Regions from separate parts of the Maricaulis sp. B-26 genome, predicted to be linked through region 3. Evidence: predicted binding sites of a transcription regulator. Region 3 holds the regulator's gene; each other region holds the start of a gene.
The links. Region 3 encodes LexA, which represses DNA repair genes until DNA is damaged. Its sites were predicted from a motif close to ATGTTCCNCTTGTGTTCC; they were not measured.

Region 1: the regulator LexA is predicted to act here: its motif matches at 890-907, upstream of AC13HB_RS10180 (DNA recombination protein RmuC).
Region 2: the regulator LexA is predicted to act here: its motif matches at 1,143-1,160, upstream of AC13HB_RS14450 (VOC family protein).

The regions. Positions count from the first base shown of each region.
Region 1 covers NZ_JBSXNX010000023.1:176,127-178,391, forward strand. The annotation lists gene AC13HB_RS10180 (DNA recombination protein RmuC) at 1-884, opposite strand, end outside; gene AC13HB_RS10185 (GNAT family N-acetyltransferase) at 1,089-2,207, shown strand.
Region 2 covers NZ_JBSXNX010000027.1:159,336-161,600, forward strand. The annotation lists gene AC13HB_RS14440 (thymidylate synthase) at 1-170, opposite strand, end outside; gene AC13HB_RS14445 (helix-turn-helix domain-containing protein) at 611-1,063, shown strand; gene AC13HB_RS14450 (VOC family protein) at 1,181-1,549, shown strand; gene AC13HB_RS14455 (hypothetical protein) at 1,637-2,265, opposite strand, start outside.
Region 3 covers NZ_JBSXNX010000026.1:35,529-37,793, forward strand. The annotation lists gene trpC (indole-3-glycerol phosphate synthase TrpC) at 1-803, shown strand, start outside; gene lexA (transcriptional repressor LexA) at 895-1,596, shown strand; gene AC13HB_RS12535 (ComEC/Rec2 family competence protein) at 1,818-2,265, opposite strand, start outside.

The DNA of each region.
Region 1 (2,265 bases), on a different contig from region 3:
CGCATCTCCTCGTCCTCGGCATTCACGCAGCGCTCGAACGCGGTGAGCGAGACCTTGGAGTCGATCACCAGGCGATGCCCGCCCGGCATGTCGACGATGACGTCCGGACGCAGTAGCGCACCCTCGGCATTGCGCTCGCTCGCCTGGGTATGGAAGTGCTCGCCCTCGTAAAGTCCCGCGCGTTCGAGAATGGTCGCCAGTACCATCTCGCCCCAATCGCCCTGAACCTTCGACGAGGCGCGCAACGCATTGGCGAGGTTCTTGGCATCCTCGGACATTTGCGAGGCGTCCTTGCGGACGGTTTCCATCAATTGCTTGATCTCGCCGGCATGCCCCGAGCGCTCCTTGGCATCGGTCTCCACCTTGGTGCGGAATTCGGTGAGCTGTTCGCGAAGCGGGTTGAGCAGGGTCTTGAGGCTTTCCGAGCTCTGCTTGTTCAGCGCCTCGCCGCTGGTCTTGAGAATTTCGCTGGCGGTCAGTTTGAACTGCTCGGTCAGGCGTTCGCGCGCTTTCTCCAGCTCCTCCAGCTTTTCGGCATGATGGCGTTCCGCCGCATCGAGCCGCGTCTTCAGGCTGGCATGGTCGCGGGCGAGCCCGGCATGCTCCTCGCGCAGCGCCTCGAACTGCTCGCGGACGCGGTCGCGCTCCTCGGCCGCCGCTTCCAGGCGCGCCAGATTCTCGCGTGCCGCAGCTGCCTCGGACGCCTTCGCCTCGGCCTTCTCGCGCCAGTCGTCGCGCTCGGCCCGCAGCGTCTCCACCTCTCCGGCGGAGAAGCCGTCGCCGGCAGCAGGACGGCGCAGGACAAGCACGGCGAGCAGGGCCAGGATGAGGACAAGGCCGCCGAGCAGGAGCCAGGTTTCAAGACCGATGGACGTCAGGGGCATGATTCAGGTTCGCTTTCTGTTCGGTCGCATAGTGAGCGAGTCGCCGCGTGCGGGCCAGCGCCCGCCTGTCGCGGCCGGTGAATTCCGAGCCTCGCACCCGCACCGGACAGAAATGGTCACCCCGATCGGCCGCCATCGGCCCTTCCCGCCGGGAGACGGCCCGTAATTTGCTTTTCCCCCGTTACGGGAAACGGGAGAGCGGCCATGCGCACGCAGATCGTATCAATCGAGGACATGTCGGCGCACGAGATCGTGCAATGGAACGCCTGGGCGTCCCGCGATGGGGAGCTGACGAGCCCCTATCTGCGCTTCGAGTTTACCGAGACCGTGGCCCGCGCGCGCCGCGACGTCCGCATCGCCGTCTTCGAGGACGATCAGGGGCTGGCCGGTTTCTTTCCCCATCACCGCCCGCATGGCGGCGTCGTCCGCCCGGTCGGGGCTCCGATGAGCGATTATCAGGGCGCGATCGCCCGCGAGCCCGGCCTGCTCGATCCGAAACTTGTCGCCCGCGCCACGGGAGCCTCGGCCTTCGTCTACGAGAACTGGCTGGGTACAGGCGATACGCCCGCCGCCGGAACGCGCAGCCGCGAGGACAGCCAGATCGTCGATCTCGCCGCCGGGCCGGAGGGCTATTTCGAGGCGCAGCGCGGGCTCCACCGCGATCATTTCCGCAAGACCGCGCGGCGCCTGCGCGCGGCCGAGCGCGATCACGGCCCGGTCCGCGTCGTGCTGGGCGACCCGAAGGGCGAGGCTTTCAACCGCCTGTCCGGCTGGAAGCAGGCGCAATATCGCGCCACGGGCAAGCTGAACGTGCTTGGCATCGACTGGGTGCGCCACGTGCTGACCGATCTGCGCAAGCGCGAGGGCCAGGACTTTTCCGGACTGACCGCCTCGCTCTGGTTCGGCGACCGGCTTGCCGCCGCCGAATTCGGCCTGGTGGCCGGCGATGTCTATCACTCCTGGTTCCCGGCCTACGACCCGGATCTGGCAAAATACTCGCCGGGGCTCCTGCTGCTACACGGCCTGTTCGAACAGGCGCCCGAGCGCGGCCTGACGCGGATCGATCTCGGCAAGGGCGGAGATCATTACAAGAAATACTACGCCAACCGCTCCGTCCCGCTCGATCAGGGCCGGGTCCTCTCGCCCGGACTGGCGGCGCTGGGTGTCGCCGGCTGGGACCTGGCGGAGCGCGCGGCGGGCGTGCTGCCGGGCCGTCTCGCCCATCTTCCCGCGCGTCTCAGGAACCGCTGGTCGCAAGTCAGCGCCTTCGAACCGCGCATGGGTCCGCGCCTGACCAGTCTTGCAATGTCGATTTCCCTGTAGGCCGGCTCTTCTCTCTCGTCCGTCCGCGCCCTAACATCGGCGGGTCTGTTCGGGAGTG
Region 2 (2,265 bases), on a different contig from region 3:
TGACGCCCGAAGACGGAGCGCGTGCCGACGCCGGTCCGGTCATGCTGCTCGGCACCGGTCTCGAGAATGTCGCGCAGTAGGGCTAGATAATCACGCTCGATGGCGGAACCGGCTGCACCGGCGCGGGCCCGCACTGTATCGATCGCCGTAATTGCTGCCGCTTCTGACATCCTGCCGGCTCCCTTATTCGCCGCTGCGCGAACCGCGCGCGAGTGATTCTCTGATCCATCAGTCTAGCGATTGCCAAGCCGGGCGAGAGGCCCGGTCGCAGCCGCAACTGTTGGCGAGTCCGGACTAGCCAATTGTCACAAGCGGTTCCCGGACACAGCGAATGCGGGGCGGCGGACCCGGTGACGATGGCCCGAGTGACGATGGCCCGAGTGATGATGGCCCGAGTGACGATGGCCCGGTTCCGGCTTCCACTCGTGCCGGGCGCCCGGGTCGCGACCTCGCCTATCCCCCCGCAAACAATTGCCCCGGCTTTTCCCTCCCTGGCGGCCTCCTGACGTACGTGTGGCGGGCCGCTGGCGCGGCCATGGCGTGGTCTGGTGACGCTTCTACTGGCCTTTCAGGCTGACCTGATTACAAGCAAGAGCCACAGGAGAATTTCATGGCTTTCAAGACTGACGCGGCCAAGATCAGACGCTGGCGCGAGGAACGTCACTGGTCCCAGGAACACCTCGCCGAATTGGCCGGGATCGGACTGCGCACCGTGCAGCGGGTGGAGAATTGCGAGCCCGCCTCGCGGGAAACCGTCATGGCCCTGGCGGCTGCCTTCAATGTCGAGGCCATCGCACTGTGCCTCGATCCGGAAGCAGAAGCCGCAGATATCGTCCAGCGCAAGAACGAAAAGGTGACGGCCGCGCTGCGCCTGTCCCTGTGGATACACCTGGCCGGTTACATCCTGGGGATGATCGTCTTTGCGGGCATCAATCTGGGTGTCGGCGCCTTCGTGATGAAATGGGCGACGATCTGGTGGACAGTCGGCGCAGCGGCACACGCAACGACGGTCGTCATCGTGGAACTCGCAACCCGCTTCACCGAACAGCAAGCTCGGGGGTGATCGCACCTCTGCCGCTTTAGCCGAAAACAGGCGACGACGATTTTACTGGACACCCGCCCTCCGGGCGTTAAAGATGACTGGAACATTTCAAGAACATTCTGCAAGGGAGAGATCGGAATGCTGGGCTACGTAACCCTCGGAACCAACGACCTGGAGCGCGCGGGCGCCTTTTACGACAAGCTGTGTGGCGAGTTCGGCGTCGGCCGGATGATGGACTTCGACAGCTTTATCGCCTGGGGCAAGCCCGGCGGCGGTTGTGGCATCGCTCTGACCAAGCCTTTCGATGGCAATCCGGCCACGGTCGGCAATGGCGTCATGGCGGCCTTCCAGGCGGAAAATCGCGAGCAGGTCGACAAGGTCTACAAGCTGGCAATCGAGCTGGGCGCCCAGAACGAAGGCGAAGCCGGTCCGCGCGGCGATGACGGTTTCTATGCCGGCTATTTCCGCGACCCCGACGGCAACAAGCTTAACGTATTCTGCATGTAATTCCCGCCCTCTTGCGAAGACGGGACATAGCGAAGGTGAACGCCATGTCCCGATCTCCGATTATGATTTCTTCGGTGATCGTATTGATCACCGAGTGGTCTGATCCCTGAGTATCTGATCGGTTTTGGCCGACCGTCGGCGATAGAAATAGGCGCCGCAGAGATAGCCGCCGCCTGCCAGCACGATCAGAAGCAGCAAGGCGATCCAGGGGTTTATTCCGCCCTCGTCGCGGCGTTCCACTGCCCGCGCCAGCTCGCTCGCGACGGCTTCCGCCTCGTCGGCCGTGTGAACGGGACTGCCCAGCGCCTCGCCGACCAGGTCAAGCTGGAAAAAGGACGGGTCGTCGGCTTCCAGTCCCAGCGTCACCAGACTTCCGCTGACCGCACCGGTCGGTGCATAGCGAACGATTTCCAGCGTCTTGAAACCGCCCGCCTGATTGTCACGCCAACTCCGATCGTCGGTCACCCCTATATAAAGCGGACGCCCCTCGGCCCGGACATAGCGCATGCCGCGCCAGGACCAATCGGTATTGGCGGTCCGGAAAATCTCTTCCCGATCGGCATCGAGAACGCGAATGCCCGGCCCCGTGTAATCGCCGCCCCAATAGTGGAGATGGATGCCGACCACGCCGCCGCGCCCCGGATCGACGCGGAACCAGTCCCACTCCCCATCGGCCAGACGGACAATCCGGTGGAAGGGCAAATCGATCTCCGCCG
Region 3 (2,265 bases):
CCCCTGACACGCTGGCCCGTATCGGCGCCTACAAGCGCGACCATATTGCTGCCTGCAAGGCGGCCCGTCCCTATCAAGACATAGCCGCTGCCGCCCGCGATGTTTCGCCGGTGCGCGGTTTTCGCGCGGCGCTGGAACGTGCCGCGGTCGATAACGGTCTCGGCCTCATCGCCGAGATCAAGAAGGCCAGCCCGTCCAAGGGGCTGATCCGGCCCGACTTCGACCCGCCCGCGCTCGCTCGGGCGTATGAAGCCGGCGGCGCGACATGTCTCTCCGTTCTCACCGACACGCCCAGCTTCCAGGGTGCGGACGCCTATCTGGGCGCCGCACGCGAGGTCTGCGCACTTCCCGTCCTGCGCAAGGATTTCCTCTACGACCCCTATCAGGTCGCCGAAGCCCGGATGCTCGGCGCCGACGCCATTCTCGTCATTCTCGCCGCCGTCGACGACGATACGGCGCGCGCCCTGATCGAGGAAGCCGCACGCTGGTCGATGGATGTCCTGGTCGAGGTTCACGACGCGCCGGAGATGGACCGTGCCCTGGCACTCGAAGCGCCGCTCATCGGGATCAACAACCGCAATCTGCGAACCTTCGAGACCTCTCTGGAGACCTTCGAATCGCTCGCACCGATGGTGGGGAACGGCCAACTTCTCGTGGGTGAGAGCGGTATCTTCACGCCTGCGGATGCGCAGCGGCTGGAACGGGCTGGCGCGCGTGCCCTTCTCGTCGGGGAAAGTCTTATGCGCCAGGAGGATGTCACGGCCGCGACCCGGGCGCTCATGGCGCGCTCCGGCTCCGCTTGACGCGATTCAGGAACACTTGTAGAACAAGCGCGGTATTCCTGATTTGTTCCCAGGGCTTTTTCGCCCGGAACGCTGCCGAGAGGGCCGACCCGTGCTGACCCGGAAACAGAATGAGCTCCTGCTCTTCATCCACAAGCGGATCAAGGAAACGGGCGTCTCGCCCTCTTTCGACGAAATGAAGGAAGCGCTTCAACTCGCTTCGAAATCCGGCGTTCACCGCCTTATCACGGCCCTGGAAGAGCGCGGCTTCATCCGCCGCCTCGCCCACCGGGCCCGGGCGCTGGAAGTGCTGAAACTGCCCGAATCCGCGGCGGCCGTGGCCGACAAAACCGTGCCCAAGGGCGATCTCGGTCCGAATGTCGTCCGCGCCGACTTCAAGAAGCCTGCGGAAGACGAAACGCATGAGGGCACGATCGAAGTACCTGTCCTCGGCCGGATCGCCGCTGGCGTACCGATTTCCGCCATCCAGCACGAGACCAATCGCCTGCCCATACCCGTCGACATGCTCGGCTCAGGCGAACATTTCGCGCTCGAGGTCAAGGGCGACTCGATGATAGAGGCCGGTATTCTGGACGGCGACACCGTCCTGATCCGTCGCTGCGAATCCGCCGATACCGGCGATATCGTCGTCGCGCTCGTCGATGACGAGGAAGCCACGCTGAAGCGCCTGCGCAAGAAAGGCGGCTCGATCGCGCTCGAAGCGGCCAATCCGGAATACGAAACCCGAATTTTCGGTCCGGACCGCGTGAAGGTCCAGGGACGCCTCATCGGCCTGCTCCGCCAGTATCATTGAGAGCATCACTGATCGAAGCCTTGTCCCCCGGTCAGGCACTTTTTCTTTCCGTTCTGTGCCCCTTGCGAGGCGCGCGCGCGTGCAGGTAAGTGCGGGCACGCAAACTGGCGACATCAATCCCACACTGCGGGTCCAATATGGGAACATACGCGTTCTGTAGGGCCAACCTGCGAGCATACGCGTATATGTCCGGACCGACCGCGCGAGTTTCCGGCCCGGTGCTAGCGCTGCTGCCAGGGGCGCATGGGTCTGACGGGCGCGACTTGCCGGATACGCCGGATGCGGCCGCCCTCGGTCCAGATGAGGGCCCCGCCCCGGCGGGCCAGTTGCCCGGCGTCGAGCACGAGCGCCTCGCAACGGCGCCTGATATGCGCGGGCAGCGTCCGGCGCGTCACGATCAGGGCATTCAGCCGGCAATCTTCCCCGATTGCCTCCAGCGACGTCAGCGAGGCCACCTGCAAGCCTGCGGCCTCACCCGCGCAGCCGAGACTGTCGCAGGGCCAGTCGAAACGTCGGGGGCGATCGCGCTCGCCCTGACGCTCGAGGAAGACACGCGCGGCGAAACGGTCGCGGCGGCGGTCGCTGACGGCCCAGCCATCCTCCCCGTCCTGTGCCACCACCACCGCGCCTTCGCTCACGAATAGATCGGGACGCGACGTCAGCCCGGCG